3 regions of the Peribacillus sp. TE19612 genome follow, and region 2 is predicted to be linked to each of the others. Evidence: riboswitches for the same ligand, from Rfam matches in the RefSeq annotation. Region 2 holds a riboswitch; each other region holds the start of a gene.
The links. A riboswitch is a leader RNA that binds a small molecule or an ion and turns the genes downstream of it on or off. The one in region 2 is predicted to bind cyclic di-AMP.
Positions count from the first base shown of each region.

Region 1: it holds a riboswitch for cyclic di-AMP, as region 2 does, so the genes downstream of both, ACZ9AO_RS24890 (cation:dicarboxylate symporter family transporter) here and ACZ9AO_RS06520 (APC family permease) in region 2, are expected to answer to the same signal.
Region 3: it holds a riboswitch for cyclic di-AMP, as region 2 does, so the genes downstream of both, ACZ9AO_RS21340 (TrkH family potassium uptake protein) here and ACZ9AO_RS06520 (APC family permease) in region 2, are expected to answer to the same signal.

Region 1 covers NZ_JBWCCL010000023.1:18,567-29,038, forward strand. Annotated here, with positions in the region: gene ACZ9AO_RS24870 (PP2C family protein-serine/threonine phosphatase) at 488-1,639, shown strand; gene ACZ9AO_RS24875 (UDP-N-acetylmuramoyl-tripeptide--D-alanyl-D-alanine ligase) at 1,690-3,072, opposite strand; gene ACZ9AO_RS24880 (D-alanine--D-alanine ligase) at 3,225-4,307, opposite strand; gene ACZ9AO_RS24885 (hypothetical protein) at 4,534-5,316, opposite strand; gene ACZ9AO_RS24890 (cation:dicarboxylate symporter family transporter) at 5,847-7,109, opposite strand; cyclic di-AMP (ydaO/yuaA leader) riboswitch at 7,283-7,430, opposite strand; gene ACZ9AO_RS24895 (efflux RND transporter periplasmic adaptor subunit) at 7,629-8,888, opposite strand; gene ACZ9AO_RS24900 (hypothetical protein) at 8,903-9,565, opposite strand; gene ACZ9AO_RS24905 (diacylglycerol/lipid kinase family protein) at 9,694-10,472, opposite strand, start outside.
Region 2 covers NZ_JBWCCL010000003.1:119,791-130,262, forward strand. Annotated here, with positions in the region: gene ACZ9AO_RS06510 (glycosyltransferase family 2 protein) at 1-666, shown strand, start outside; gene ACZ9AO_RS06515 (GtrA family protein) at 626-1,081, shown strand; cyclic di-AMP (ydaO/yuaA leader) riboswitch at 1,440-1,585, shown strand; gene ACZ9AO_RS06520 (APC family permease) at 1,723-3,549, shown strand; gene ACZ9AO_RS06525 (helix-turn-helix domain-containing protein) at 4,916-5,629, shown strand; gene ACZ9AO_RS06530 (aldehyde dehydrogenase family protein) at 5,824-7,296, shown strand; gene ACZ9AO_RS06535 (primary-amine oxidase) at 7,556-9,508, shown strand; gene ACZ9AO_RS06540 (hypothetical protein) at 9,557-10,132, shown strand; gene ACZ9AO_RS06545 (RhaT/GlcU family sugar-proton symporter) at 10,313-10,472, shown strand, end outside.
Region 3 covers NZ_JBWCCL010000013.1:139,011-149,482, forward strand. Annotated here, with positions in the region: gene ACZ9AO_RS21330 (STAS domain-containing protein) at 1-18, shown strand, start outside; gene ACZ9AO_RS21335 (potassium channel family protein) at 133-789, opposite strand; gene ACZ9AO_RS21340 (TrkH family potassium uptake protein) at 813-2,150, opposite strand; cyclic di-AMP (ydaO/yuaA leader) riboswitch at 2,325-2,467, opposite strand; gene ACZ9AO_RS21345 (hypothetical protein) at 2,797-2,988, shown strand; gene ACZ9AO_RS21350 (MFS transporter) at 3,334-4,593, shown strand; gene ACZ9AO_RS21355 (TetR/AcrR family transcriptional regulator) at 4,639-5,238, opposite strand; gene ACZ9AO_RS21360 (ABC transporter ATP-binding protein) at 5,357-6,082, shown strand; gene ACZ9AO_RS21365 (ABC transporter permease) at 6,079-7,095, shown strand; gene ACZ9AO_RS21370 (GNAT family N-acetyltransferase) at 7,189-7,638, opposite strand; gene ACZ9AO_RS21375 (GntR family transcriptional regulator) at 8,252-8,950, shown strand; gene ACZ9AO_RS21380 (TetR/AcrR family transcriptional regulator) at 9,025-9,612, opposite strand; gene ACZ9AO_RS21385 (ABC transporter ATP-binding protein) at 9,766-10,472, shown strand, end outside.

The DNA of each region.
Region 1 (10,472 bases), on a different contig from region 2:
TTCAAAAACTGTGAAATTGGATATCACCACCTGATAAATGTACAGCTGATTTATTCAACAGAATTACCTTAGTTACTATAACCTATCATGCGTAAGTGGATTCAGACTGGAAACGACAGTTGGCTTCAGGAATCCAGTTGGGAGGGTTTCAGTAACCTATTCCTGTTTTAAAATAACGGTTCGGGATAAACCATTCCAGACCACTTACTATATCCATGTGAATTTTTCACAAAACGAACATCCATTTATAAATATGATATGAGTTTAAATCAAATAGTTTCAACAAACCTTTTTCAGGAAGGATTAAATCTAATGATAACACCCTTCCACGGTTGCCCCCGTTGGAAGAAAGGGCTTATCATGATTGAATTTCCAGGTATATGGGATCATTCATTTTTCCGAAAATTACATCTTTTTGTCTAAAAATTATAGTAATTAAGTCTAAATGCAGTATGATTGACCTATCAACAAATCAACGGGGGGTTATATGAACATATTCACAATAGATGTTCCTTTATGTAAGGATTTTGGTCGAATCTTAAAGAAAATGAACAAGAAAGTCACTTTTTTGGAGGATCCACTCAATCAAAGTCATCTATTCGAAGATTCATCGGACTTAATGAAATCATTATTTATTTTGCCTTTACACATATCAAAAGATTCTTGGCAGCAAACTTCTTTATTCGCCTTAGCTGAATCTCACGAAATCCCTATCTTATTCATTTACAAACGCGCTTTAGGAATGGATTCCCCTCAGGCCTTACCGGAAAAGACCTTTTATGAAACCATGGCAGTCCCTGCCGATTCAGTAGAAGTCCGGATTAAATTAAAGTCACTCAAAAACATCAGCATGCAATTGTTTTCGGCAAAACTGAAGGGGCAAGAGCTTGAAAAGATACACCAAAAATCGGCAAGGAGCCTGCGAATTGCAAAGGGCATTCAACTTTCAAGTTTACCTTTGTCGATCAATAATGAAGATATAGAGATCAAAGGCCTTTTTCAGCCTTCGAGTGACCTTTCTGGGGATTTATTTTACTGGGCGGAGGTTGATGACAGGATATACGGTTTCATCATGATCGATGTATTTGGAAAAGGCATCCACACAGCCCTTATAAACATGTCCATAAGGGCTTTGATGCCCGACCTTATCAAACGGGTAAAAGACCCCATTTACATAACAGAGGAACTGGGCAAACATATTCAGGACCTATTTCAAGGAGTTAATCGGCAAAACAAAAAACATGCTCGTATTACAGCCTTCATCGCATACGTGAATACAAAGGATCGACTCATCGAATATGTGAACTACGGACTTCCTTCAGCCTTTTTGTATTCCCCATGCACCAACCAAATTCTCAATTTAAACGAAGGGGCCACCCCAAGCGGACTGATCCCCGAATTGCCCATGAAAAAAATAGTCTTTCATTATGAACCAGGAAGCCGATTCATCATCTTTACAGATGGACTGTCTAAAACGCCCACACCTTCCGCCATTGACCGATCTGACAATATCGAGAGGGAATTCATTGAAAATGTCCATCTCGATACAAATGACCTTCTTCAGAAGCTATTGGTCTCAAGGATGAGGCATTCAGTGATTAACGATGACATCTGCATTATAGCCGGGACACTGTTTTAAACACAATAAAAAAGGCCGTTTCAAAAAAGAAACGGCCTTTTCTTTATTTTTTATTTTTGTAGAGCTTGAACGACTTCCTCCAGCTTCATGCCCCTGGAAGCTTTAACAAGTATGATGTCATTTTCCTGTGTGGACGACTTAAGTTCCTCTATAAGCTCCTGCTTATCTTGAAAAGGGCGAACCTGCTCCGATGAAAAAGACTTGCTCGCTCCCTTGGCAATAAACTCGGCTAAAGGACCATATGTGAAAATCTTATCAATCCGCTCATTGGAAATCAATTCACCAATTTTCGTATGAAAGTCTTTTTCCTGCGGCCCTAACTCCAACATATCTCCCAATACAAGGATCTTATTCTCGAATCCAGATAAGCCCTCAACCAACTCCACTGCCGCCTTGACTGAAGTTGGACTGGCATTATATGCATCATTGATGATTTTCTGCCCTTTTGCGCCTTCAACCAATTCCATCCTCATATTAGTTAACTGAATGGTCGATAGGCCTTTACGGATCGTCGAATCATCTACATTGAATTCTTTAGCAACCAAGATGGCAGCCAACGCATTAAGAACATTATGATGACCTAAAACAGGTATCTCATAACCGATTTCCTTATCACCGCTTGCGATTGTAAACGTGGTACTGTCTGCCCCTTGGCTAATGGCCTGTGGATATAAATCATTTTGTTCCGTACGTCCAAAAGATATTACGTTTAAATCAGGAAAATCCTTTTTGATCCGATCGCGAAGCAATGGTTCATCACCATGATATATCAACGTTCCATCTTTCGCCAAACCTTCGACAATTTCCAACTTCGCATTCGCGATTTCCTCGCGTGATCCTAAATCCAATAAGTGTGATTCACCGATATTGGTAATGATCGCTACATCAGGCTTTGCCATTTTGGATAAGAACTCGATTTCACCGCGGCTGCTCATTCCCATTTCCAAAACAGCCGCTTCCGTATCCTCTGCCATAGAAAGCACCGTTAACGGCAAACCTAAATGATTATTGAAGTTTCCATTTGTTTTATGAACCTTATAGGCAGTGGCCAGCAGCGCAGCGGTCATATCTTTCGTAGTGGTCTTACCGTTGCTCCCTGTTATCCCAATGACTTTTATATTCAACTCCTGGCGGTAAGAACGCGCCAATTGCTGAAGTGCTTTCTCAGTGTTTTCGACAATGATTATCGGTAAATCATCAGGAGGATTCGGAACATCCCTTTGCCAAAAGGAAGCTGCAGCCCCTTGCGCTAAAGCCTGCTTGACATACTGATGGCCGTCAACCTGCTCACCCTTAAGCGGAATGAACAAACATCCTTCCTTAACCGTTCTTGAATCGATGGTAACCCCATTAATTCCTTTGGACTGGAATGGACTGATATCATTCAATCCCTCTGCCATTTCATGTACTTGTTTTAACGTTCTCTTTATCATTTTGTTCCTCCTACATTCATCGAACCGTTAATCGCTCTCCGTTAACCAAACGAAGCAGAAACCAGTTTAAATCGCACCGGTTCCTGCTGATTGGAATCCATCAAATCAAGGCTTGATGGATTGTGGAGTTTACTGATACTTTACCTGCATGATCAAACTGTATATTTGATTTGTTGTTTTTCCTGATGACGTTCCAAGGCAAGTTTCACGAGTGTTTCAATTAACGCTGGATAGTCGACACCTGTGTGCTTCCACAATAACGGAAACATGCTGAAAGGAGTAAACCCAGGCATTGTATTCACTTCGTTAATATAGATTTGCCCCTCATGCGTCAAGAAGAAATCTGCGCGAACCAATCCAGAGCAATCCAATGACTTAAAGGCAGTAATGGCCATTTCGGATAAAGCTGCATACTCGCTTTCCGTTATCTCCGCCGGAATGACCATCGCTGAATTACCGTCTACATATTTTGCTGAATAATCATAGAAGGCAAAATCTTTCTTAGGGATGATTTCGCCTGCCACTGAACAAGACGGTTCATCATTACCAAGAATACCAAACTCGAGTTCACGAGCAATGACCCCTTCTTCAATGATGACCTTCCGATCGAATTGAAAAGCTTCCGCTACCGCTTTTTCCAGTTCATCAGCATCATTACATTTGCTGATACCGACACTTGAGCCTAAATTGGCAGGTTTGACAAAACAAGGGTACCCCAATTCATCCGCTACCTTTTTGATGGCACTTTCAGTATTCTTCTCCCATTCAGAACGAATGAACCAAGTGTATTTCACTTGAGGAAGTCCCGCCTGGGCAAAAATGTTTTTCATGATGACCTTATCCATTCCTGCTGAAGAAGCTAAAACGCCATTCCCTACATAAGGAAGGTTCAACAGTTCCAGCATCCCTTGTACGGTTCCATCTTCTCCATTCGGTCCGTGAAGCAATGGGAAAATTACGTCATACCCTGTTGATTCACTATTTTCATCAGTTGAATGTGCTTGCAAGGCAAGAGGCGAGCTCGATTTTTCCGGTGAAAATGTCAATGCCTCCACGTTCTCGGCAGGACCTGTTAACTTTGGTCCATTAATCCATGAACCATCTTTTGTTATGTAAATCGGATATATATCAAACTTTGCTAAATCGAGAGCTTTAATGACCGCTAAAGCCGTCTGCATAGAAACCTCATGCTCCGCAGATTTTCCACCATAAAGCAAACCAAGTTTAGTTTTCATGAGTTATTACCCTCCAATATTCTTTTAACCATGTTCATTGTATCACTTTACACTAAAACGGATAAAGCGAAACTTCCATCATTGAGGCTTTTCCAATGATTACTATTTTGCAGAACACAGGATAAAACCGCCACATCCTGTGAACACCTCTACGTTTCCCTCTCTTATCTTTTATGCATGAGACGGTAAGTCTTACACCTAAAAAGTTCAAGGACTTCAAATAAAATTAGGAGGATGGTGTATTTTTAATAACACTTTCCCAAATCTTCTCTTTTCGATTGAAGATAATAAATGCATCGGGCTCCTTACTATCTCTATCCGAAAAGGAATCATGCATCTCATCCATGTTTAAATAATCCCCTACGACCCATGCCGGTATCTCAATTTTCGTTCTAGTATACTTAACATCCCGAAAGGAAAAAACGAGCCCCTCTGCCAGAATATGAGCCAAAGAAGCAATGATTTCTGCAGGAATCGCCGTCAGCTCTTTTTTCTTTCTGATTCCAAGCCACGTCCTCTCTACTTTTAATGGCTCCAGCTTTAGCGGAATCAGACTTCCTAACATCATATAATATGTCGAAAGAGAACGAAAATAAATTTTATTGAACCAGCCATCATCCTGGGCAAGGTACACAAATTGGTTATTCAATTTACGGAAAAACGGGGGATCCAGATGGGTTTTAGCATGTCCTAAATATAAAAGTTCCGCTATTTCCCTTCCATCCAATTCATCCAGCCCTTCCGCTTCTTCAAAATCGATCCAACAGAAATCTCCATATGCCCGGACATTTTCTTTAACGAGCTTCGCAATAGCTTCAGATGAAGCGCTCTCAAGCAGGACATTCAAATTGTATTCCCCACCATCGAATTGATGTTTCAATAATAAGATCGAATCCAAGGTATACGGAAGCGAATTGACGAATTCACGAAAATTGAGTCCATTAAAAAGGACAAACCGTTCGGAAGCCTGCATATACATGTATAAGATATCATTGCTATCATTCTTCATAACCTGACCCCCTCCGAGCTCTCAATCAATAATGTTATTTTATCAAACTTTTGGAGTTTCACGTAAGTTATATAACCCCAATATTAATCATCATCTGCATCGTTTAAATTACATGAATCAAAATCCATTTTAACCAATAGGAAAAAATATAGAATTCGAAGAATGGATCATGAATGGTTTTATCATTCATTCACTCATTTCATGTGGCCGCTCCCCTTTATGCTGATGATCCCCAGCGCAAAATACCCGACATTAGTCAAATCAACCGTATTTTAAAGCCTGAAGGTAGTTTCATTTCACAACACATGACCTTCTGGGAGGAAGAGGAAATGATTTGGTTTTGGGGTAAACAAGATGAAAGGCTTTATGCATTTGGGGGTATTTTGACATCCGGGAAGACGCGTCAAGAAGTAGTTCCCTCCATAACACCTGAAGGAAGCAGAGTTTTACAGTCATCGAGAAAAATTAAGGAAGCGCTTTTTCATTCAATAAAAAAATCCAGAGTGACATTTCACTCTGGATTTTTTGTATCAAGAAACTTGTTGTTCTAGTTCTTTTTTGGAGGGAGGGTTGAATTGACCTTCCCATTTAGAGATAACGATTGCCGCAAGTGAATTACCAATAACGTTTACCACTGTACGTCCCATATCAAGAATACGGTCGATACCGGCAATAAATGCTAGACCTTCAATAGGAATACCGACAGTTCCCAATGTCGCTAAAAGAACTACGAAAGATACACCTGGTACACCCGCAATCCCTTTGGATGTGATCATTAACACTAGCATTAGCGTGATTTGCTCATACATGCTTAAATCGATTCCATACATTTGAGCGATGAAGATAGCTGCTAACGCTTGGTATAATGTAGAACCATCAAGGTTAAAGGAGTATCCAGTCGGAATAACAAATGTAGCAATATGTTTCGGACATCCCGCTTTCTCCATTTTTTCCATGATTTTCGGAAGAACCGCTTCTGAACTTGCAGTAGAGAAAGCAAGAATCAATTCTTCTTTTAGAAGTTTAATCAAACTAAAGATATTGAATCCTACAAATTTTGCAATAAGACCCAGAATGACAATTACAAAGAAGATCATTGTTCCGTAAACAGAAAGCGCTAACTTTCCTAACGGAATTAAAGATTCCAAACCGAACTTGGAGATAGTCACACCGATTAGTGCAAATACACCGATAGGAGCGAATTTCATGACCATGTTAGTTAGGTAGAACATTCCTTCAGCTACACCTTGGAAGAAACGGAATACTGGTTTACCCTTTTCACCGATGGCCGCAATACTTAGTCCAAACAACACGGAGAAGAAAATGATCGCTAGCATATCGCCTTCTACCATGGCTTTAACTGGATTGGATGGCACGATGTGTACAAGTGTATCTACGAACGATTCATGCTGCTTAGTTTCTGCTGTATCAACATATGTGGAGATATCAGTTTGTTCCAGGTTATTCATATTCACACCAGCACCAGGCTGGATGATATTCGCTGAAATTAAACCAACAGCAATCGCTATCATAGTTACGACAACAAAGTATGATAATGATTTAGCACCTAGTTTTCCTACCGCTTTCAAGTCACCTACACCGGCAACTGCAACGATAAGGCTGGATACGATGATCGGCACTACGATCATTTTAATCATTCGTAGGAAAATGTCTCCGAATGGCTGTAAAAAGCTTTGGGCCGACTCATTACCATAAAAAATGGCACCAACGATAATCCCTAGAATTAAACCAATGAAAATTTGGCTAGCTAAACTTAATTTGAATTTCTTCATTTACTTTCCTCACCTTCCATAAAGTCTTTGATGCAAAAACATTTTTGTCTCGGTAAGGGAAACAAGATACTAATAAAAAGAAAGTAATTTTTCTTTTTTTGAAAAACTCTGTCTTTACGCCGAAAAAAAAGACACTTCATGTGTCGATTTCTTATTGGCGTGAATATTCACACATGTTCCCTTAAAGACGCTGACGAGGTTAGCTGTCGGGTTAGGAATTGGAAACACAAATGCCCTTTCATTTCTGAATTCACCCCTAGCGGATAAACTCCACAAAAATGGGTCCCCCGTTCTTGGAATAAGATTAAGCGAGTTAACTTATAATAAAATATTATACTAAAAATGATAATCTGTAAATATTTATTCGCATCAGTTCTAGAAAAAATCTTTTAATATGTCTGAATATTCTGCATTAAAGGCTGTTGTATCTATAATTTCGCTTCCCGATTTTTAATCAATTAAGTTATATCGATATAATTAATTCCTAATTTAACATCACCTCTCTTGTGAAAAAAGCGGTTATTTTTCCAGAATGCCAAGTAACAGATATCTTACTTTTTCCCTAGAGGTGAATTTTTTATAAGTTCCAGCTTTCACTTTTTCAAATTGAATCGGGGTAATAAAATAAGAATGGTTCTTCACTGCCGCATTCGGCTTCAGCAAGATGACGTCACCTACAGACGGTCCCTTTATGATTTCTTGCTTCCCTTCAGCCTTAAGACCTTTTGTAATGTAATGTTTATCCACATGGCCTTTATTAGTCAACTTGTAAATATAAGGCTGCTTTTGGTATTGTACGGCCTCTATCGGAATGGAGGGTACACCGGCTTTCTCATTGGTTATTACAGTAAGATTCACTTTCGATCCCACCAACAAAGGTTCCGTTTCTTCGCCTTCCGGTTCGATTAAAGCCTGAAATGGAAATCTGTTATTTTTTTTTAATGATGGCTCTTCAGCGGGATAGGAATGGATACGGCCTATCTTCCCTTTCAATGCCTTTTTTGAATCAGAGGAACTTGCTTTTATAGTCATACCCACTTCAGCCTTTTTCATTTCCTCTTCTGAGAAATTCCCTTCAATTGCCATATTTGTCGAAACAATGGATATAATGGGATTATTCAGGTTTTTATTGATATTTTTAACGACACCATCAGCCTCGCTCGTCGTTACAATTGCACTGGACTGCTCCTCAATCGAACTTAATTTAGCATCAAGCATTTTCACTTTTTCATCCAACCTGTTTTTTTCTAGTTCCTGCTTGTACATTTCTTGCTCAATGTTACTTTTAATAAGATCTGAAGAGCTTGTCGTTATATCAATATTCAAGTTCTTTTCCACCGATTCATCAATTGCCGCTTCAGGTTCACTGGTCATGGTCCCCTGATAAGACCTCAACTTCCCTATGTATTCCTCAATCCCTGCAATTTCCCCCTCGGCGGCCGTTTTCTCCGCTTCCAAATTCGCTTTAAGCGCATCAAGTTCGGTCGTCGTATACTCAAACAACGAGGAGCCAGCCGTAATCGCATCGCCTTCTTTTACAAGGAATTTCTTAAAATCATTTTTCTTGGCATCAAAATAAATATCATACTCTTCTACTGGTTTAATTACCCCATTTGTTTGAATAGTATCCGTAATTGTATCTTTTTTTACCTTAGTCCAGTTTTCAACGAAAACCGTCCGTTCCACTTTGCTTTCTTTTTTTTCAATAAGGTATAAGTTAACGGTTATTAACACTATCGACGCAATGGAGACCGCCGCTATTTTCCATTTACCGCTCATTCATTTCACCCGCTTTATACAAATACGCCTACTTGGATGTATCCTAAAAAGGCTTTAACAAACCATGTGGCCAAATAGAATAGAACAATCATTAAAAGGACCAAATAATTATTACGTTCTGTAAATTCCTTTAAATAAAAATATTGCAAAGCAATAATAAGAAATTGAAAAATGGTAATTCCGCTGAAAAAGTGAATGAAATAATCACTTCTGAGAAAATACTGACTGATGATCCCCAATGAAAAAGGATTGGCATCGCTACCTATATCCATTAAAACGAATAAGGGAATCAATAATGTTTTTTCCATTAATTGCAAGCCAAAAAGAATCATTTGAACGATAACTAATTTTATATAGGGGATATCAGTAACGATCCAAAAGAATAGAGCTGCTAAAAATATGTATATGGAAGGGTCGATTATTCCTGTTATTATATTGCCGCTCAAAATCAGCAACTTTGCTGCTTCGAATTCATTGGCGCTCATCTTCGTGATTTCTTTGGAGAATGATTCTGAACCAATGCCAAAATATCCCCCAACGGCAAATACTATAAGACTAAGTAAATATAAAACTATTAATTTCAATCCAAGCTTTGTGACTGCCTCTGCATTTTGCAGCTGATAACGACTCCGATAAGGCTCTAAAATGCCCTTTAACAATCCGACCTGGTACACCATAATTGGTCCTCCTGCAAAAAATGATATATCATCATACATTTTATCCTATTTTGGAAACAATTGCAGAAATAAGGAATGAATATACAAAAAAAACACATAAGCCTTTCCCTTCAAATGTAATCCTCATACTAATTTGGTGTTAATACTGACAAATGGTGGGCGAGGACTTTAATGCGCGAAGGAGTTTGTCTATAGTTCTCTCCATCCATATCCACATCAAGCGGCCTCTTGGATTCAATAGTCAAGGTACCTGCTTGTAAATAAGTCACCCCAGAGTCAGAACTCATATTTTCAGTCCATGAACGTTTCATCGCTATTATTTCTAAAAATGCACCAAGGCTTGCATTTTCCAAGATGGCAACGCCAAAGAGCCCATCGTCTGGACTAATCATGGGGAAGGGTAATAAATTAGTGCCGATAAAACAACCATTCAAGACCAAAATCATAACGGCTTCCCCTTCAATGAAATTCCCATCATATTCTAGTTTATAGGAAAAGGGAGCATTCTCACCAATCGTCCTTACAGCGCTTAATAAATATCCTATCTTTCCGAACCTGCTTTTTTCCTGCTCATCAATATTGTTTGAAGCATCTGAAATAAGTCCCACTCCCCAGAAATTGGAAAAATAATCATTATTGGACTTCCCAATATCAATTGGACGAACCTTGCCATTTACTAATGCTTCCGCAGCTTGACGAACTTTTTGAGGAATCTTTAATGTCCTGGAAAAGTCATTGCAAGTCCCTCCAGGTAAAATCCCAAACAACGGCCGCCTCTGAAGGGGTGAAAGGCCATTTACACACTCATGTACCGTTCCATCTCCTCCCAATACGAAAACTACATCCATTTCTTCACCATATTCCAAACAATAACGGCATGCATCGCCTTTTTGCTTGGTTTGTAGAA
Region 2 (10,472 bases):
TTCAATGAAGGATGTGAAATCGTATATGGTGTCCGCCAGAAAAGGGACCTTGATTCATTCTTTAAACGAACATCTGCAGCAGGTTTTTATAAATTGATGAACAAGATGGGGGTCAACCTTGTCTATAATCATGCCGATTTCCGACTAATGAGCAAAAGGGCGATCACGGAGTTGGAACGCTTTGATGAAACGAATCTTTTTTTACGGGGGATTGTACCGCTTATTGGGTTTAAGACGGATTCTGTTTACTATGACCGTAAAGAAAGATTGGCTGGGGAAACGAAATATCCATTTAAGAAGATGGTTGCTTTTGCACTTGATGGCATTACTTCCTTTTCAGTTACACCAATCCGGCTTGTATTATGGCTAGGATGTCTTTCCTTTTTCATTAGCTTACTCTTTGGGTCTTACTTTTTATGGTTGAAATTTTATGGGCAGACCGAAACTGGCTGGACCTCATTGATCACCTCCATATGGTTGATCGGTGGACTACAGTTGATTGCTGTCGGCTTGATTGGGGAGTATATAGGTAAAATCTATAATGAATCCAAACGCCGGCCAAAATATATTGTTGATCTTGATCTATTTAATCCGCTCGATTTAAAAAAACGGGAGCAACTAGACAATGAACGGAACAGTATTGAAAAACTATCTAAAACAAACTAACTCCTTTATCCGCTTTTTATTGGTTGGAATAGTCAATACAGCGGTTGGACTTTCCATCATGCTTTTTCTCATGAATGTTCTTGAATTATCTTACTGGATCTCCACCTTTATCGGCAATGGTACGGGAGCTGTAACGAGTTTTCTTTTGAACAGGACTTTTACCTTTAAAAGCGATATAGAATGGCGTCGAGGAGTTGCCCGTTTCTTTTGCGTCATCCTGATTTGTTATTCCGCCGCTTATTCTATAGGCCAAGCCATTGCAGAATCACTGGAAGGAACCGTTCATTTATCCATACAACAAAATTTGGCTGTTCTGATAGGAACAATCTTTTATACAGTGCTTAACTATCTTGGCCAGAAATACTTTGTCTTTAAAAAAAGCAATTTGAGGCCAATTCAAGAAGGAAGGAACTGATTAGCGTAGATCAGTGGAATAATGCCCCCAAATGGACGGGAATTAATAATGGAATCGGAAAGAGAAAATTCGGATTTAATGACTATCCAAGCTGGGGCAGATCTGTTTTACTTGATCCATCACGTTCCATGTGGTGATCATTTTTCCTTTTTCGAAATGTATTTTTTGTTCATTGTCCTCTTTAATATCCCTTTTAGACGTTTACTTTCCTCCTTTCCTACCTTCGAATCATGTGTTTGCATGACTTTTGTTATATAAGTCAAGAATAAAGCCTCGTTTATAAATAATAATTCTATTTCTGTGCAAAATTTTCATTTACTTTTCCATTTCACGGGAGTATGATAATCAACAGTTTCATATTTCTAAATCGCTTAAACCTTATGGTGCGGGGGACCCGTTATTGGGATTGTTTTTACAATCCAAGGGGTGAATCCTTTAAAAGGTAGGGCTACTCTTAGGTCCGAATCCGACAGCTAACCTCGTAAGCGTTATATGAGAAGGAAGGTGGAGCTTGTTAGACAAAAAAATTGATGTCTACAGGTCTATTTAGCTATGACTTGTAGGCATTTTTGTGTTCCGTCTCGTTTTTTGCTACAGCTGGGAAACATAAACTTATAAATTAAACTGGTGGTGAATTCTTTATGTTATCTTCTATAAAGAGGTTCTTGATTGGGAGACCTTTAAAATCGAATGCACTTGGTGAACAAAAGCTTAATAAAACAAAGGCGTTGGCGATATTATCTTCCGATGCTTTGTCTTCGGTTGCATATGGGCCGGAGCAAATATTGATTGTCCTGATCACGGTCGGTGCTGCGGCATTCTGGTATTCAATCCCCATCGCGATTGGAGTATTGATCCTGTTAACCGCTTTGATTTTGTCCTACAGACAAATCATTTTCGCTTATCCACATGGTGGGGGAGCCTATGTGGTTTCAAAAAACAATTTAGGTGTCAATCCAGGGTTGATAGCTGGAGGATCCTTATTGGTCGATTATATATTAACTGTCGCGGTAAGTGTTTCTGCTGGTACGGATGCCATCACGTCCGCTTTTCCCGGCCTGCATGACTATAATGTCCTCATAGCCATTATTTTCGTCATCCTACTTACTATCTTGAACCTTAGGGGGGTTACGGAATCGGCCTCTGTCTTGGCCTATCCGGTGTACCTATTCGTTTTAGCCTTGTTCATCTTGATAGGGGTTGGAATTTACAAGATTCTGACGGGAGGAATCTCACCGGAATTGCATGCGTCAATCGGGACTCCGGTAGCCGGCATCAGTTTATTTATACTGCTAAGAGCATTTGCATCAGGAAGCTCCGCATTGACAGGAGTCGAAGCGATTTCCAATGCAATCCCGAACTTTAAAGATCCAGCACCGAATAATGCTGCAAAAACATTAATAGCGATGGGCTCCTTACTAGCTGTTTTGTTTTCGGGAATCGTATTCTTAGCCTATTATTTAAGCGTTGTTCCTAGCGCAGAGGTAACGGTCGTCTCCCAGATTGCTGAAGAGATTTTTGGACGGAATTTCATGTATTTCTTCATTCAAGGTACAACTGCATTGATCTTGATACTTGCGGCAAATACTGGATATTCGGCTTTCCCTTTGCTTGCGGTAAATCTGGCGAAGGATAAATTCATACCAAGGGCGTTTACGATCAGAGGGGACCGTTTAGGGTATTCCAATGGAATTATCATACTTGGACTTGCATCCATCATCTTGATAGTCGCATTTGAAGGACATACGGAAAATCTCATTCCGCTTTATGCGGTTGGTGTATTCATCCCATTTACGTTATCCCAGACCGGGATGATTGTTAAATGGATTCGCGAAAAGCCAAAAGGCTGGATGATGAAATTAACCATTAATTCAATTGGTGCCATAATTAGCTTTATCGTCACGATGATATTCTTTTTAACCAAATTTAGTCAGGTTTGGCCTGTTTTGATTTTTTTACCTATCATCATTTTAATTTTTCATCGAATTAGAAATCATTATGAAGCAGTTGGAGACCAACTAAGGATTACAACATGTGAGCCGACCTTACCAATTGAAGGAAATATCATCATTGTACCTGTTGCGGGTATAACTCATGTGGTTGAGAACTCTTTAAATTATGCAAAATCTCTATCTGCACATCAGGTCATTGCCGTTTATGTCGCTTTTGAAAGAGATGATGAAAAGAAATTCGAAGAAAAATGGAATAAATGGCAGCCGGATGTAAGGCTCGTTACACTGAATTCTTATTACAGAAGTATCATTCAGCCACTAACTAAATTTGTGGATACAGTAGAACATAAGGCTAGTGAATCCAATTATAAAGTTACGGTGATCATCCCCCAATTCATTCCGAAGAAGGGCTGGCACAATATACTTCATAACCAATCAAGTTTACTGATTCGCGCTTACTTACTTTATAAAAGAAATGTGGTTGTTACGACAGTGCCATATCATTTAAAGAAGTAAGTTCCATATCTTATAGAACAGAATGTAGACAAATTCGATTTTCATCGAGTTTGTCTACATTTTTTTATGGCTTATACAATTTGGACGTGGATTTCCACTCAAGAAACTCGCTATCCGCGGGCGGTGGGCGAGCCTCCTCGGCTTGCGCCTGCGGGGTCTCCCAAGACGCGCTTTCCCGCAGAAGTCTCGTACACCCGCTCCACTCAACCTTGTTATAGTATGTAGTAAGGAACCATACTTGAGGAGTTGAAGTTGTGTTGGTTTGGGAACATCATTTGATGAAAGATAAGTTTTCCGTCTACAAATGTGGGTCCCGGTATACATGATTGGGCCTACGTATTATTAATGGATTATACAATTGGACGTTGATTTCCACTCCAGGCACTCGCTTTCCGCGGGCGGTCCGCGAGCCTCCTCGTCTAACGCCTGCGGGGTCTCCCAAGACGCGCTTTTCCCGCAGGAGTCTCGTACCTTCCGCTACAATCAGCTTTGTTATAGCATTTAGTTAGAAACCATACTTGAGGAGTTTGGGAACATCATTTGATAAAAGATAAGTTTTCCGAACCCCTTTTGTCTCAAACTGGAGGAGCAAGCCTACATAAGGTTTGCTTTCTGATAATCTTAGAATTAAAAAGACTGCCCCTACCATCGGTCTTTCAACAAGCGTCCCCTGAATTAATTAAAAACTCATTAAATTTGCCATCACGATCATTGCTGATGAAGCCCATACAAGAAAAAGGATTGCAGTGAGATGTGGGGATACTTCATCTTTTATAGCTTTAATTAAGGTAAATATAAAACTATAGCCAAAAATGAAAAATAAAATTACATATAAGTAAACCAATATATACATTCCTTTCGTAACATAGAGGCTAAAAACTGGATTTAACTAGAATATTTTACCATGTATTTCAGTGTTCCTGACCAATATTTAAACAAGAGTTTTTTCTCAGAGCCTTTTATTTTCACCGAAGATAAAAGAGAACCCAAGTGTTCTGTAAGTTGGGTATTGTTTTAAATCTTTCAGTCAAAAGGGATTTGGAAATACTTGTCGAAAATTATAAAAACAACGCTCATATTGATAATGGCCAGGGGTGGGAAGAATGATGAACGGCTCTCCTGACCCGTGTAGTGATGCGGATGACCACTCAGCCAATCGATTACTTGTAGTAATTGGGGCAAATGCAAGCTTATTGCAGTGGTAAAAAGGCTTTGGTGACAGTGTAATATAAAAGGAGCGTGATGGTAGCTGAGAATCATTCAGAGTTTCAATAACTTCGACTATTTTCCATTCCAACCGGAATTCGAGATTCTATCAGATTATTATATAGAATATAAACAAAGAAATTCTGACCATTCCACTACATTGTTCTATCAATTTAAAATCAATCGGGATTTAATGAATCCAATGTCCGTCATTCCGGATGGGTGCATCGACATATTATTTTATTGCGATCCCGAAAGACCCTCCGCAGATGTGTTCGGAACTGTCCTCAAGTACAAAACGATAAACTTTCAGGCTAATTGTGAATATTTCGGTGTGAGGTTTATGCCTAAGCAGGAAACCCAGCATTTTAAATATTCCATGAAGGAGGTAATCGATCGCCAAATCCCTTTAGCTGATATGTTAAAAATTGAACCTACCATTACGGAAAGGTTAATAACTGAACGGGATTTTCATAGAAGAATAAAGCTGTTCAAAGAAGAAATAGGGATTAATATTTTTACGTGTAACGGTTTGCCGGCAATAATAGAATATTCCTTGAACAAAATATATTCTTCTAAAGGAAATGTAAATATGAATCAATTAGCTGCTGAGACCGGATACTCTACAAGATACTTGCGAAAGCAATTCGATGTTCATGTAGGGATGCCGCCCAAATTATTCAGCCAAATAGTGAGGTTCCAAAACTCCCTGCATATGTTATTGAATAAACAGGCTTTTACAGTTTGGGATGTGATTAATGAGAATGGGTATTTTGATCAATCACATTTAATTAATGAATTTAAAAAATTTGGTTATCTGACTCCTACTAAATTCATCGATGCCGTTTCAAAGAAATTTTCAAACCCAATATAACGTTCTTGCTATATAGTGATTACATTTGAAGGATCCCGTTCATGGTGACGAGGATCTTTTTTGTTTGGTTTTAATGCATACAAAATATTACGAAAGTTCCGTTTTTTACAATAAAAAAATGATGCGCGGCCTTATTGTATTAATAGATATTTTGTTTGTTGTTTTGGGATTTCCACTAGAAAGGGGAAACGATGATGGGGAAAAACTATCGATTGTTCATTGATGGGAGATGGGTTGATTCAATATCTGGAAGAACATTTGAATCACTTAATCCTGCAACTGATGAAGTGAATGCTGTAGTTGCCGAGGCAGGTCCGGAAGATGTTGATTTAGCGGTAAAAGCTGCACGAAGGGCGTTTGAATCTGGCCCGTGGGCTGAAATGGCACCGGGGGATAGAGGGAGGTTGCTGAATAAAGTGGTACAGGCACTGTGGGAGAAAGCCGATATGCTCGCCGAAGTCGAATCACAAGATAACGGGCTGCCAATCAATGAAACAAAATTCATTGCGATGCCTGCCATGATAGATGTACTCGAATTTTATGCGGGATTAGCCAATAAAGTCCAGGGAAGTACCCTTGCCTCTCCCAATAACCGGTTCAATTATACCTTGAAGGAGCCAATCGGTGTCATAGGGGCCATAGTTCCTTGGAACTTTCCGCTTATGCTGACGATGTGGAAGCTTGCCCCTGCTTTAGCTGCAGGCAATACGATTGTGATAAAACCAGCTGAGCAAACTCCTGTAAGCATTCTGGAATTGGTTAAAATCTTTCAAGAAGTCGGAATTCCAGATGGAGTCATCAATGTTATTCCGGGATACGGGAAGATAGCGGGTGATGCCCTCTCCTCCCATCCTGACGTCGATAAAATCGCTTTTACGGGTTCAACGAATACTGGCCGCCTAATCATGCAGGCAGCAAGTAAGAACTTAAAACCAATTAGCCTTGAATTAGGGGGGAAATCACCAAATATAGTTTTTGATGATGCTTCAATTGATAATGCAGTGAATGGATCCATGTTTGGTATCTTCTTCGCACAAGGTCAAGTATGCGCCTCGGGTACAAGACTTTTTGTGCAGGAAAGCATATATGATCGATTCATGGAATCATTCGTGAAGAAAGCACGATCCATCCGTGTAGGGAATCCTTTAGACCATACGACCCAAATGGGACCGCAAGTTTCCTTGCAGCAACTTGACAAAATTCAACAATATGTAGCGGCCGGTCTGGAACAGGGAGCTAATCTTGTCATGGGAGGAGAAAGAAATACTAAGGCAGGAAATGGCTATTTCTTCACGCCCACTGTTTTTGAGAACGTTACCAATGATATGACAATTGCCCGTGAAGAAATTTTTGGGCCGGTTTTGTCGGTTATCAAGTTCAAAGATGAGGAGGATGCATTGAACAAGGCAAATGACAGCTTGTATGGATTGGCTTCAGGTTTATGGACCAATGATTTAAAACGGGCGCACCGGATGGTAAGGGGGTTAAAAGCGGGGACGGTGTATGTGAACACGTTTAGCATGCTTGATAGTGCAGCACCTTTTGGCGGCAGGAAGCAAAGCGGTTTCGGAAGGGAACTGGGTATCCAAGCGATGGATATGTACACGGAAACAAAAAATGTGTGGATCGATTTGAATGAGCAGGGCTTGAACTGGTATGGAGTTTAAGGGCAGGGACGCGTCCTAATGGGAGCTTGATTGAGTTGGATTTCCAGCTATCCGCTTGATAAATCGGTATGAGTGGGATGTGTTTACTGATATTGGCTATCTTCATCATATTGAATATTGTTGGGTCAAAGAGTCAACATCAGGTTTCTGGAAAGATGGCGGTAGGCAAATAAAATTTTGAACTTTATGCACGAGGCACTTCGAGGGGAAGTTTACTTAATGGATAGAATGATATTTTACCTAAAAGGGAGAGGTTAATATGGAGAAAACTTCTAGCATGAAAGTAACGAGGGAAAAGCACCCGCTTGATCCATTAACGGCAGAAGAACTTAAACTTACGGTCCAGATTTTAAAACGTGATAAAGGATTGGATGACCATTACCGCTTCGCTAACATCAGCTTACTGGAACCTGCAAAATCAATTGTTCTGGATTATCGTGATGAAGAACAAATCAAGAGAGAAGCATTCTGTATCATTCTTCATAATAAAGAGGGAAAAACATATGAGGCTGTTGTTTCCTTAACGGAAGGAAGCATAACGTCATGGAAACTGATTCCTGGAGTGCAGCCATCCATAATGGCTGATGAATTCATGGAGTGTCAGGAAGTCGTGAAAAGCCACCCTGAGATGATAAAAGCCTTTGCCAAAAGGGGGCTTACGAATATGGACAATATCATGGTCGATCCATGGTCAGCAGGGAATTTTGGAATTGAAGAGGAAGTGGATGTACGAATCGTCAGGGCTTTATGTTATTACCGTACATCATTATATGATAATGGGTATGCACGTCCCATTTCAGGATTATATGTCCTTGTCGATTTAAATAAGATGGAAGTCATCAAGATTGTGGACAAAGGTGTCATACCATTACCGCCGCTTGATGGAAATTATACACCCGATCAAGTAGGTGACATGAGGCTGGATGTTAAGCCTTTGGAAATAGTTCAGCCAAAAGGACCAAGTTTCACGACGGAAGGACATGTGATCGATTGGCAAAAATGGAATATCCGCTTTGGTTTCAACTCCCGTGAGGGTCTTGTCCTTCATACGGTCAGTTACAATGATGATGGAGTGCAGCGGCCAATCCTGTATAGAGCTTCTTTATCCGAGATGGTGGTGCCTTACGGTGATCCGACTGATCCGGTTAACAGGAACAATGCTTTTGATGCAGGGGAATACGGCATTGGCATGTTGGCGAATTCACTTGAACTTGGGTGTGACTGCCTAGGTGAGATCAAGTATTTTGACGCGAACCTGGTGGATAGTAAAGGGAATGTAATTCAAATTAAAAATGCAATTTGTCTGCATGAGGAGGATTTTGGAATTGGATGGAAACATACGGATTGGAGGACAGGTCATGTTGAAGTCCGCCGTTCAAGAAGATTGGTCTTATCGAGCATTTCAACAGTTGGAAATTACGAATACGGATTTTATTGGTATTTCTTTCAGGATGGGACGATACAGTTTGAAGTGAAATTGACAGGCATATTGCATACACAAGCCATCGAACCTGACCGGAAGCACCCGCATGGCAATCTGGTCGCACCTCAATTATTTGCTGCACATCACCAGCATTTCTTTAATATGAGGCTTGATATGATGGTTGATGGAATGAATAATTCAGTTTATGAAGTCAATACAAAAAGCATGGAAAAGGGATCGGACAACCCATATGGAAATGGTTTCTATCCGGTTTCTACTTTGCTTAAAAATGAATCCGAGGCTGTCCGGGACCTTGATTTGCGTACTGCGCGCTTCTGGAAGATCGTCAATCCCTCAAAAAAGAATATATTGGGGGAACCGGTTGGTTATAAATTGTTTGCTGGGGAGAATTGTTTTCCGTTCGCCCATGATGATTCGCCTTTATTAAAACGGGCTGGATTTTTAAAACACCATTTTTGGGTGACGCCATTCGATCCTGATGAACAGTTTGCATCAGGGCGATACCCAAACCAACATGCAGGGGGAGAAGGGTTGGAAGATTGGGTTAAAGCCGATCGCTCCATTGAAAATGAAGATGTTGTGGTCTGGTATAACATGGGACACCATCATATAACACGACCTGAAGATTGGCCAGTCATGCCGACCGCTTATATTAGCTTCATTTTAAAACCGACGGGCTTTTTCAATCGGAATCCAGCTCTTGACGTGCCTCCATCAAAAGCAAAGAATTCAGCTTGCCAGGTGGACGGTAATACTTCCTGTCATTAAAATCAGTCGTTTCACTAACTATTGCTCGAAAAGGGGGAAACGAATCGAATGCTGATGCTGACCAGTTTTATGATAGTCATGGCTTATACAATTTACTTTTCTAAAAAAGCCCATCTGAAAAAAGATCATATTGGTGTTGGCCTTGGTAAATGCATGGTCATGATGTTAAGCATGACGACAAGTTTAACCTTAAGTTTAATGCTGTCATTCCTGATGCCCGGCAAGCTGGCGGTTTTAACCGTTCTAGCCATCGCAATATGTGCAGTGGCAGGTTTCATCATCGGAAGGCCATTCGGTTTAACAGCGGTTATGGAGTCTCTGTCAACAACTCTGATGGGGGCAATGATGGGAGGCATGCTTGGGGTCATGCTGCCCCTTGATTCACAAACTTTCATGCTCGTTTCGATGGATCTGATTTACCTTTGCAGTATATTCATTGTGACTTTTTATATAAAAAGAGCGGGTGTAAAAGAGACAAAAAGTGGGAGGGGGTTTACTCCTTTCTTTCTGACCCTCTTGTTCTCCATCATCATAATCGGAACGTCTGCCGTTTGGGAACGTGATTATTTCAAGGTTGGTGGAGATTCGGAAATGGACATGCAACATCATCAACATGGCGGGTAGCTGTTGCAAGAATATCAACACAAAAAGGGCTGCAGCAGCAGCCCTTTTTGTGTTGAACACTTTTTTGGGGAATCACTTCATAAAATTACCAAGGGTCATTTCAAATAATGAGAACATATTAAAAGAATACAAAATGAAATATCCTGCTTAGTTTTGTACTTACATATATGGGGGTTGAAAATGGATATATTATTAGCTCTCTTGCCGGCATTATTCTGGGGAAGCATCGTTTTATTTAATGTGAAACTCGGGGGTGGACCCTATAGTCAAACACTAGGTACAACGATTGGCGCCTTGATTTTTTCAATTGGTGTTTATATTTTTGCCGATATTAAGCTGT
Region 3 (10,472 bases), on a different contig from region 2:
ATCAGTACGATAAAATAATACATACATATCCAGGGCACGGGCATGTTCGTTATAAATTTCATCGAGAAGACCTCCATATGGCGGTCTTCTCGTATGTATTAGCCTTCAAAATAGGAGCAAGAGCCGGAACGATTATTCAATATTGGCAAAGACGGCCAGATCTTCTTTATTGCCAACCACTAAAAGCATATCTTTTTCATGGATATCCTGATCCGGTGACGGTGCTATGATAATTTCTCCATTACTCACGATGGCAATGACACTGATATTATATTTTGCCCGTAAATCAAGCTCCCTGAGGCTTTTTCCCTTCATGCTCATGGGGAGGATGATTTCCTCGATATTGTATTCTTTAGAAAGCTCTATATAGTTCAGCATATTAGGGGAAAGGAGCTGATTCGCGACCCGTTCCCCCATATCCCTCTCAGGATAGATGACCCAGTCGGCACCGACTTTTGTGAGCACCTGACCGTGATTTTTATTAAGTGCTTTGGCAATGACCTTTTTGATTCCAAGCTCTTTTAAAAGCAAGGTAGTTAAAATGCTCGATTGCATGTCATTTCCGATGGCTACGATGACACAATCGAAATTACGGATTCCGATTGCTTTCAATGTCTCTTCTTCGGTCGTATCCGCCATGACTGCATGGGTAACGTTCAGTTCCGCATTCTCGACTCTTTCCTCGTTCACATCAATACCTAAGACCTCTTGGCCTGCCGTATATAATCTATGGGCCACACTGGTTCCAAATCTGCCTAAACCTATCACGGCGTATTGTCGTTTTCCCATCTTTTACACTCCTTCATTCATTATTAACCAATCATGATTTTCCCTTTTGGACGTCGGAACGGATCTGGCTTGCGCCTCATGGCGATAGCAAAGGCAAAAGTCAAAGGACCAACACGGCCTGCAAACATCGTGAAAATGATGAGCAGCCGGCCAACCGGTGATAATTCTGGGGTCAAACCCATTGAAAGTCCCACGGTGGCAAATGCTGAAGTGGCTTCAAACAAAATCATCAAGAAATCAGTTCCGCTTTCAGTGATGGTCAGCAGAATGGAGATGATGGAAACCACGAATACACCAATGAACGTAACGGATAATGCTTTAAAGATCGTTTCACTCACGATGCGGTGGCGGAACAAAACCACATCACCCTTTCCCTTGATCTGTGACCAAACCGTTCCGACAAGCGTGGCCAATGTAGTCGTTTTAATCCCGCCGCCAGTCGATCCGGGTGAAGCCCCAACGAACATCAAGAAGATGATGAGCAGTAATGCAGGCTGAGTTAAATCAGGGATATTCAGCGTGTTGGAGCCTGCCGTCCGTGGTGATACCGATTGAAATAAAGACGACAGCATTTTACCCATGAAAGATAAAGGCTGCAATGTCTTGGCGTTACCGAACTCGAATAAAAAGATTAAAATTGCACCTGTGATTGTAAGGATCAAGCTAGTCATCAGAACCACCTTCGTATGTACGGATAAACGATGGGTGTCACGATATTCGTATAGTTCATTCATCACGATAAAGCCTATCCCGCCAAACGTGATGAGGAAGATGACGGTAAGGGTTACGAAGGGATCGGATACATATGGGGTCAAACTCCTGAATTCACCCATTAAATCAAAGCCGGCATTATTGAAATTCGAGATGGAATGAAAAACCCCGTAATAGATCGCTTTGCCGGTTGGCATGTCAAAAGAAAAGCGAATCGATAAGATAAGGGCACCCACACCTTCAATGATGGCCGTGAAAATTAAAAGCCGTTTCACTAATCTGACTACACCCGCCATGGATAGATTATTTAAGGACTCCTGCAAGAGTAACCTGCCTTTTAAGGAAATCTTTTTGCCTAGAAGGAAAAAGAAAAACGTCGCAAATGACATGAACCCTAATCCGCCTATCTGAATCAGTGTTAAGATGACCAGCTCACCAAAAGTGGTGAAAGTCGATCCCGTATCCACTACGACAAGCCCTGTTACACAAGTAGCGGATGTTGCGGTGAATAAAGCATCCAGAAAAGAAAGACCATTCCCACTTTCAGTGGAAATCGGCAGGGTCAATAAATAGGACCCGATAAGTATCAGGATGGCGAAGCCGAGTACAAGTATTTTTGGCGGATCTAACAAATTTTTTGCTTTTATCAAATTGATCATCCCTACCTATAAAAATGAAATGTGAAAAACTGTATGAATATCTTAACCATCAATCCTCATTCCGAATCTTTTTAAAAGGCATAATAAAAAGACCTGCGAAAACATCGAATAGCTGTATTGCCACAAAAAGCGTGCAAAAAAAGCTCCCGAAATAGGCGGTCTTATGACCTCCTTCGCTTTAGCCGACGAAGTTAGCTGACGGGTAGGATGGCGAAAGAGCTGATCTCATCCCTTCTGCAAGGCAGAATTAACCCCAAATGATTGGGTCCTCCGTACTCATTTACCATGAGTTTTGGCCGAAATGTATTAAATTGATAAACGTATTCTACTCCCATCATTTAGCAGTTGTAAACCCCTAAATCGCAAAAAAATATTTCTTTAATAAAACTGAAAATTTACGTTTTATTTACATTAAAAAAACGTATTGACAAATATTAGTTAGCACATTATGATAGGTTCGATTAATCCAATTATGATAACCGGCATCGATGTACTTTATTCAATAATTTCAAGCAGAACATGCTATTGCCAATCGAAATTTGTAATAGATATATTATGTTTCTTTTGTAAAAGATAAAGGAAAAAGCAGTACATTATTATTTAAATTCAATACATTTTATTAAAAAGGCGGGCAATTATGGAGAAGACGTTCAATAGATATGTTATTAATGCTACAGGCAAGGGTGGCCAAACATATTTAACACAATGCCAGGATAAAGATGCACTAAGGAAATGGATAGCCGATCATGAGGATCAAATCATCATGAATGAATTAAGGATAACGGATAAGAAAAAGAATCCGTTTTTAAAATTGTTTTCCCCAAGGTAAATCAACTGATTCCAACATTCATTTGCGGTATTCAATTATTGTAATTCCCTGTGTTCTATCCAGGAACGCTGAGCGAAAAATCCATATCTTGTTTTGCTTTTAAACTCATTTATTTTGAATGAGTTTTTTTGCGTTATATACAATTTTGGACCAATAATGTTAAAATTTAGTAATAATTAATGTGGACGTAAAGAAAAGTAAAATGAAATGACCACTTTCCGAGAACAGCCGAGGATTGTTGGGGATGTATGGTGACACATGAAGGTGGCATCGCAAATTGATCCGTCCCGAGACGGATTGCTTGGGTACGGGGTTGTATATTGTACGTTCAAAGGGGGAGAAGCGATGACATTAAGAAATGCATTGGTATCCTGGAAATACCCTTCCATTCTTTTGTGCGGAATAGGTATCTCCAACTTTGGTTCTTGGGTTTATTTCATTGCCCTTAATTTAATCGTTCTGGATATGACTGATTCAGCCTTGGCGGTAGCTGGACTTTATATCGTTAAACCGATGGCTGCCATATTTACGAATGTGTGGGCAGGGAGCGTGATTGACCGGATAAATAAGCGGAATCTAATGGCGGCACTTGACCTATTTCGCACGGTATTCATAGCCTTGCTGCCTTTGACTTCTTCTATTTGGGTCATGTATTCCCTTGTCTTCGTGATCAATATGGCAGGGGCCATGTTCGGCACAACATCTAGGTCGTATATAACAAAATTAATACCCGTTGAACAGAGGAAACGATTTAATTCATTACGAAGCTTAATGGATTCTGGAGCTTTTTTGATTGGACCGGCGCTAGCGGGTATCCTTTTCTTGATCGGTACGCCCGTTTTAGCGATTTATATTAACGCGGCTGCCTTATTATTATCCGGAATCATCACTCTATTCATGCCTAATCTTGAAAAGGATCATCGCCTTGAACAATCCAATCATTACCTGTCTTGGACCATCATGAAAAAGGATTGGGGCATCGTCCTGGACTTCAGCCGGAAATCTTCTTATATCATGCTCATTTATTTCTTATTCAGCTGCATGGTGGTGATGGAAACGGCCATCGATTCCCAAGAAGCTGCGTTTGCCAAGGCCGTGCTCCTTTTGTCGGACAGCGATTACGGATTCCTTGTAAGCGTCGCCGGGGCAGGCATCATTGCTGGTGCCATAGTCAATGCCGTATTCATCAGTAAAGTGAAAATCTCGCACATGATTGGACTTGGATCTTTATTTGTCTCGATAGGTTATATGATCTTTGCCTTTTCGAATTCCTTTTCACTGGCCGCCATCGGATTTTTCATCATTGCCTTTTCATTGGCTTTTGCCAACACTGGCTTTCAAACCTTTTATCAAAATAATATTCCTGTGGAAATCATGGGCAGGGTCGGAAGTGTTTTTGGCTTGTTAGAAGCTTTATTGATCATCATTACTACCGCAATCGTTGGTGTTTCAGCCCATTTCATTTCGATTCGGTTCGTGGTGATTTCAGGTTCCATGATCATGTTCGCTTTATCCATATGGTTGTCGATGCTTAGTATGAAGACCTCCAAGAGCAGGTATTATGCCGTTGGTGATGTAGAGATAGAAGCGAAGGAAAAGATGTAATCCGATTTAAAGGCATGTTGATGGCACATGCCTTTAATGAATCGTTCATTGGATGAATGTGCGCAATTGGCTGATGAAGTTCAAGATTTGAAAATGGATTTTCGCCATTTCTTCCGCCGTTTGTTCTTCACAGTTCTCCAGCCACTCAGTAATCACCCCTAAAATCGCCGATGTCAGGAAGGCGTGCATATACATGCGGAATGCTTCATCTTTAGCTGCTGGATGAAGGCTGATCAAACGCTCCAACAGTACTTCCCCGAAAACCCGTTTTATTTTTTTCGCAAAAGAAGGGTCGCCCTGATCACCAAGAATGGCCCTTAATGCGTGAGCATGTTCACTGATGAATTGAAAAATCGCTATGAAAGGCGGATAAAGTTGCTGTTGATTAAGAGCCAAAAAAGCCTCTTTAGGCAAAATGGCAGTAATGCGAGTTTGAAGTTCATGTAACAATTCCTGCTGTAAGTGATCCATCAATTCATATTTATCTGTGTAATGCAAATAGAATGTGCCCCGATTAATATTGGCACGCTCTGCAATTTTCTTCACGGATACATGTGAGAACCCCTCTGCTTCAATAAGTGCAATAAAATGATGTTGTATCTGCTTTTTCGTCTTTTGTACCATATCCTCATGAATCGATGCCATGGAATGTCTCCTTCACTAAACATTTTTCCAAATGTGTTGATTGTATTAGACCGAATGCTACCTTAGAATGATGATACACTCAACACCGTGTTAATTAAAGAGGGAGGATGTGTGTGCAATGAAAAATGCGATTTCCATTGATGGAATTGCTAAGGGTTTTCAGCAGAAGAAGGTCATTCAGCCATTGAGCCTGAATATTGAAAAAAGCGGAATTTTTGGCTTGTTAGGTCCATCCGGATGCGGAAAGACGACCTTGATTAAAATGATTGTCGGATTGATTAAGCCCGATGCGGGTAAAGTCACGGTTCTGAATCATGAAGTGCCAAATGAAGCCCTGTTAATGGATGTCGGCTATATGGCACAGTCCGATGCTTTATATACAGAACTGACGGGAGCTGAAAACCTCGAATTTTTTGCGAAGCTATACCGTTTTTCGAAAAAGGAACGAAGGGAACGCATTCAATATGCAGCTGAAATCGTACAGCTGACGAATGATTTAAACGTTCGGGTTGCCCATTATTCAGGGGGAATGAAACGCCGTCTTTCACTTGCGGTTGCACTCATCCAAAATCCGGAGATTCTCATTTTGGATGAACCGACAGTAGGAATAGACCCTTTGCTGAAACAATCGATTTGGGAGGAACTTGAGCGTTTAAGGAATGAAGATGATAAGACGATCATCATCACGACGCATGTGATGGATGAAGCGGAGCGATGCGATAAACTGGCGATGCTGCGTGAAGGTGAAATCATCGCGGCAGGAACCCCTGCAGCTTTAAAAACTCAATTTGCCGCGGAAACGCTTGATGATGTTTTTTTAAGGATTGGAGGCAGCCTAAAATGAGAATTGCCTCTCTTGTTACTCGTATTACCCAGCAGATGCGCCGGGATCGAAGGACGCTCGCTTTATTTTTCCTGGCTCCATTGCTCATTTTAACGCTCATGTATTTTATTTTCGATACAGAGGCAAGTGATATGAAAATCGTTGTTACAGGCAGTGATGAAACGATCGTTAAAGCATTGAAAAAAGCGGATTTTCAAGTGACGGCTGCTGAGGAATTCTCACAGGAAAAGATGATTGAAAAGGATACGGATGGCTGGCTGCATGTTGAAAATGGCAAAATGAAACTCACACTTTTGAACGACGAACCGACCCGGGCAAAGGCCGTTCAAATGCAAATGATGCAAGGCTTGCAAGGGAATGAAAAAAACACTCCTTCAATTGAGGAGAAATTTGTTTACGGAGATGCCAACACAAAGGGTTTTGATACCTTCAGTCCGATGCTCGTCAGCTTTTTCGTTTTCTTCTTTGTATTTTTAATAGCGGGGATTGCGCTTTTGAAGGAGCGTACAAGTGGTACGTTGGAACGGCTGCTTGCCACCCCGATTAAAAGACACGAAATCGTAGCGGGCTATGTGATCGGATATGGCTTATTTGCTCTCGTTCAAACCATAATTGTCGTGCTATATGCTGTCAATGTATTGGATATCGTCCTTGTTGGCTCCATTTGGCTCGTTTTACTGACGAATATACTGGTTGCGCTCGTTGCATTATCGCTTGGTACATTACTATCGAGTTTCGCGACATCTGAATTCCAAATGGTACAATTCATTCCGTTGGTCATCGTGCCGCAAGTCTTCTTTACAGGGATTTTCCCATTGGATGGCATGTCAGACTGGCTCCAAAAAATCGGCAAGGTCATGCCTCTCTATTACGCATCGGATGCCATGAACGGCATTATGTACAAAGGTTTCACGTTCAATGAGGTCTTACTGGATCTGCTCATTCTCCTGGCCTTTGCCATCGTTTTTATCACCATCAATATCATTAGCTTAAAAAAATACCGTGCGCTATGAAATCAACAACTTAACAAAAGAAGCCGGATTCCTGGAAAGTGAGGAAGCGGCTTTTTTTACTGACATACTTTTAGTTGAAAGGGATCTAGATACTTACACCTTTTTGACCATGAGCTTTTCGTTCTTATAATCTGATTCGCCATTGAATGCAAAGCCGAATTTCCTATACAAATGAAGGGCAGCCTGATTATCTTCAACTATGCTTAAATAGATTTCAGGACAATCATATTCTTCTATTATTCTTTTTATTAAAGCCTCCAACATGATACTTCCAAGCCCGAAACCCTGATGTGCAGCGTCAATGAAAAAGCGGTCTAACCACGCTCTGCCATTTTCGCCTTCCCCAGGGAAAAATCCATACATCGCAAAGCCGACCAAGATATCATCATAATAGAGCCCAACTGGCCTGTAATATTTACATTCCTTAGCGTCTTTTAAACATTGTTCAGTCGTTTCGATGTAAGCCTTTTGCTTTTCGTTTATTCGCAATTTCAAAATATCCGTTACATTTTCTTTCGAGACTTCATTTATTGTGGTCTTCATCAGTTATTTTCCTTCCTCATTTCGCACTTGGTTATCCGCTTTGTTATCATGATATATAAATACCCTAAGGTATATGGTTTCGCACGTTTTTGAGGATTAGTAAATCTGATCGTTGATTTCCACTCCAGGCACTCGCTTTCCGCGGGCGGTCCGCCCTCGGCGTCGCCTGCGGGGTCTCCCATGGCCACGCTTTTCCCGCAGGAGTCTCGTACCTTACGTTCCAATCAACTGGAACGTTTTTTAAAATAAAAACTGCAGGCTGATCTCATCCCGAATTATGTTTAAGACTAGTTTATCCTTTAAGTTTTTCACCTGTAATCCTTATTGGATGGAAGAAATATGCGACACTCCTGGCGAAAAACTGGCTAGCCGAGACCCCACAGGCGCTCGCTTTGATGCGGCTTGGCAGACAGTCGGCGGAAAGGGAGTGGATTTCTGGAATCAGCTGGAATGGTAAATAAAAAAACTGAGACAAATTTGGTTTCGTCTGCAGTCTGAAAGAAACAGAGGATTCTTTACAATCGTTATAAAATAAACTATTGTAAAGAAAACCTATCATTCAGTCTAAATTATTGTTCTTAATCATTATGTATAGAGGAAGGTATATGGAAAAATGGGTGTAAAGTATAGAATGGTCGTAGAACAAATGGAAAAAGAAATAGTAGATGGAAAATATACATTAAATACTAAGTTACCTACTGAAGAAGAGTTGATGAAGAAGTTCGATGTCAGCAGGAACACCATTAGAAAAGCAATCAACATATTGGTTGAGCAGGGGTATATCTATCAAGTTCAAGGAAGCGGCATATTTCTTAGGGAATTTACCAGACCGGGCTGCATTTCGATGAGGGATATGGGTGGCTTAACCAAAGTGTTTCCAAATGATGAAATGAAAAGTAAAGTGTTGAAGTTAGAATTAATAGAAGCCGATGAAAAATTGGCCAAACAAATGAAATGCCAGGTAAAAACCAAAATCTATAACCTCAAAAGGGTTAGATACTTAAATGGTGAACCCATTGTAATAGAAGAGTCCTTTTTCAATAAAGATATCATCCCCATCATAAATAAAGAAATCGCAAATGGTTCCATTTATGAATATATAGTCGAGGATTTGAAGTTGAATATCGGTTTTGCGGATAAAATCATTTCGTGTGAAAAACTTAACGACGATGATGCCAGGCTTTTGGACTTGCAGCCAGGTGATCCGACATTAATCGTTGAAAGTACGGTCTTTTTAAAAGCGGGAGCCGTTTTTGATTTATCAATCGAGAAATATAATTACACTTCAGCCAAATTATTAACATTGACTTAAAGAGTGCAGGAAATTCCTAAATAAGATTTTACGGTGTGAATGGGAAATATCGATTCACACCGTTTTTTCTTAAATCATTTCTCTTTTTCCCCAACGATCCCATAAAACAAAATCTTCATAATATCCTCAGTCAAAGGCAGGATGCTTTGATAAACCTCTTCCCGTTGGATATATTCATTCATTGCTTTTATATAAAATAAAATCGCTTCATTAGATAAGTTCGGATCAACATATCCTTGTTCCTTCCCCTGGTTAAACAGATCGATAAAGCGGGGCAGGGCCTTTTCTGTATATATTTTTTCCATATAATTGATTCCGGAAGTATATTCCTTCATTAAATATTGATAAAAATCTTCATGAATTTGTTTGGCTGTTTCATTCTTCGTGAACATGAGCTGCTTTATTTTTTCAGGGAAGGCCATGTTGCTGGCCAGTATTTGTTCAAATTCATCCAATGCCTTATCTGTATAATAAACAAAAACCTCATGAATTAGATTATGTTTGCTTTCGAAGTAATTATATATCGTTACTTGAGATACATTTGCTTTTTTTGCTATTTCCCCAATCGAAATCTTTTGGACACCATACTCCATGAATAAAGCCAAGGCAGCCTCTAATATATTCAATTTTTTTTGTTCCCTGCGGCGTTGAAATCCGTCCATTTGTTTCACCTCAACTTTAGTTTAATTAAAAATATGTAATAGAACAATTAAATTAGTTCATAAACTATTGTCAGGAATTCTTCTTTTGTATATTATGAACTAAATCAGTTAAGATATTTCATATTTTTTCAATGAGGAAGAGGTGGATGAGGAATGTCAGTATTGAAAACAACGGATTTAACGAAAAAGTTTGGAAAGTTCACTGCTTTAAATGGTGTGAACATTGAAGTGAATAAAGGGGAGGTATTTGGGTTCATCGGTCCCAATGGTGCTGGAAAATCAACAACGATCCGTGTGATGCTCGGGATTTTAAAAGCGACGGATGGGGAAGCGAAGATTTTTGGCAAGGATGCATGGAAAGATGCGGTTGAAATTCACAAGCGAATCGCGTATGTACCGGGAGATGTGAACCTATGGCCCAACTTAACAGGCGGGGAAGTTATTGATCTATTTGTTGAATTACGCGGGGCGAACAATAAAAGCAGACGCGAAGAACTAATAAAAAAATTCGATTTGGATCCTTCCAAGAAATGTGGAACCTATTCAAAGGGAAACAGGCAAAAGGTTGCTTTGATTGCTGCTTTCTCATCTGATGCCGACCTTTATATATTGGATGAACCAACATCAGGTCTAGATCCATTGATGGAAAGGGTTTTCCAGGAATGTGTGATGAACGCGAAAAATGAAGGAAAAAGCATATTGCTTTCCAGTCACATTCTTTCTGAAGTGGAAAGGTTATGCGATAAAGTGGGAATCATTCGGCAAGGGCAAATAATTGAAACGGGAACATTGGATGAGTTACGACATTTAACGAGAACGAGCTTGCTTGTCGAAACGAAGCAGCCTATTCCTGCTTTAGG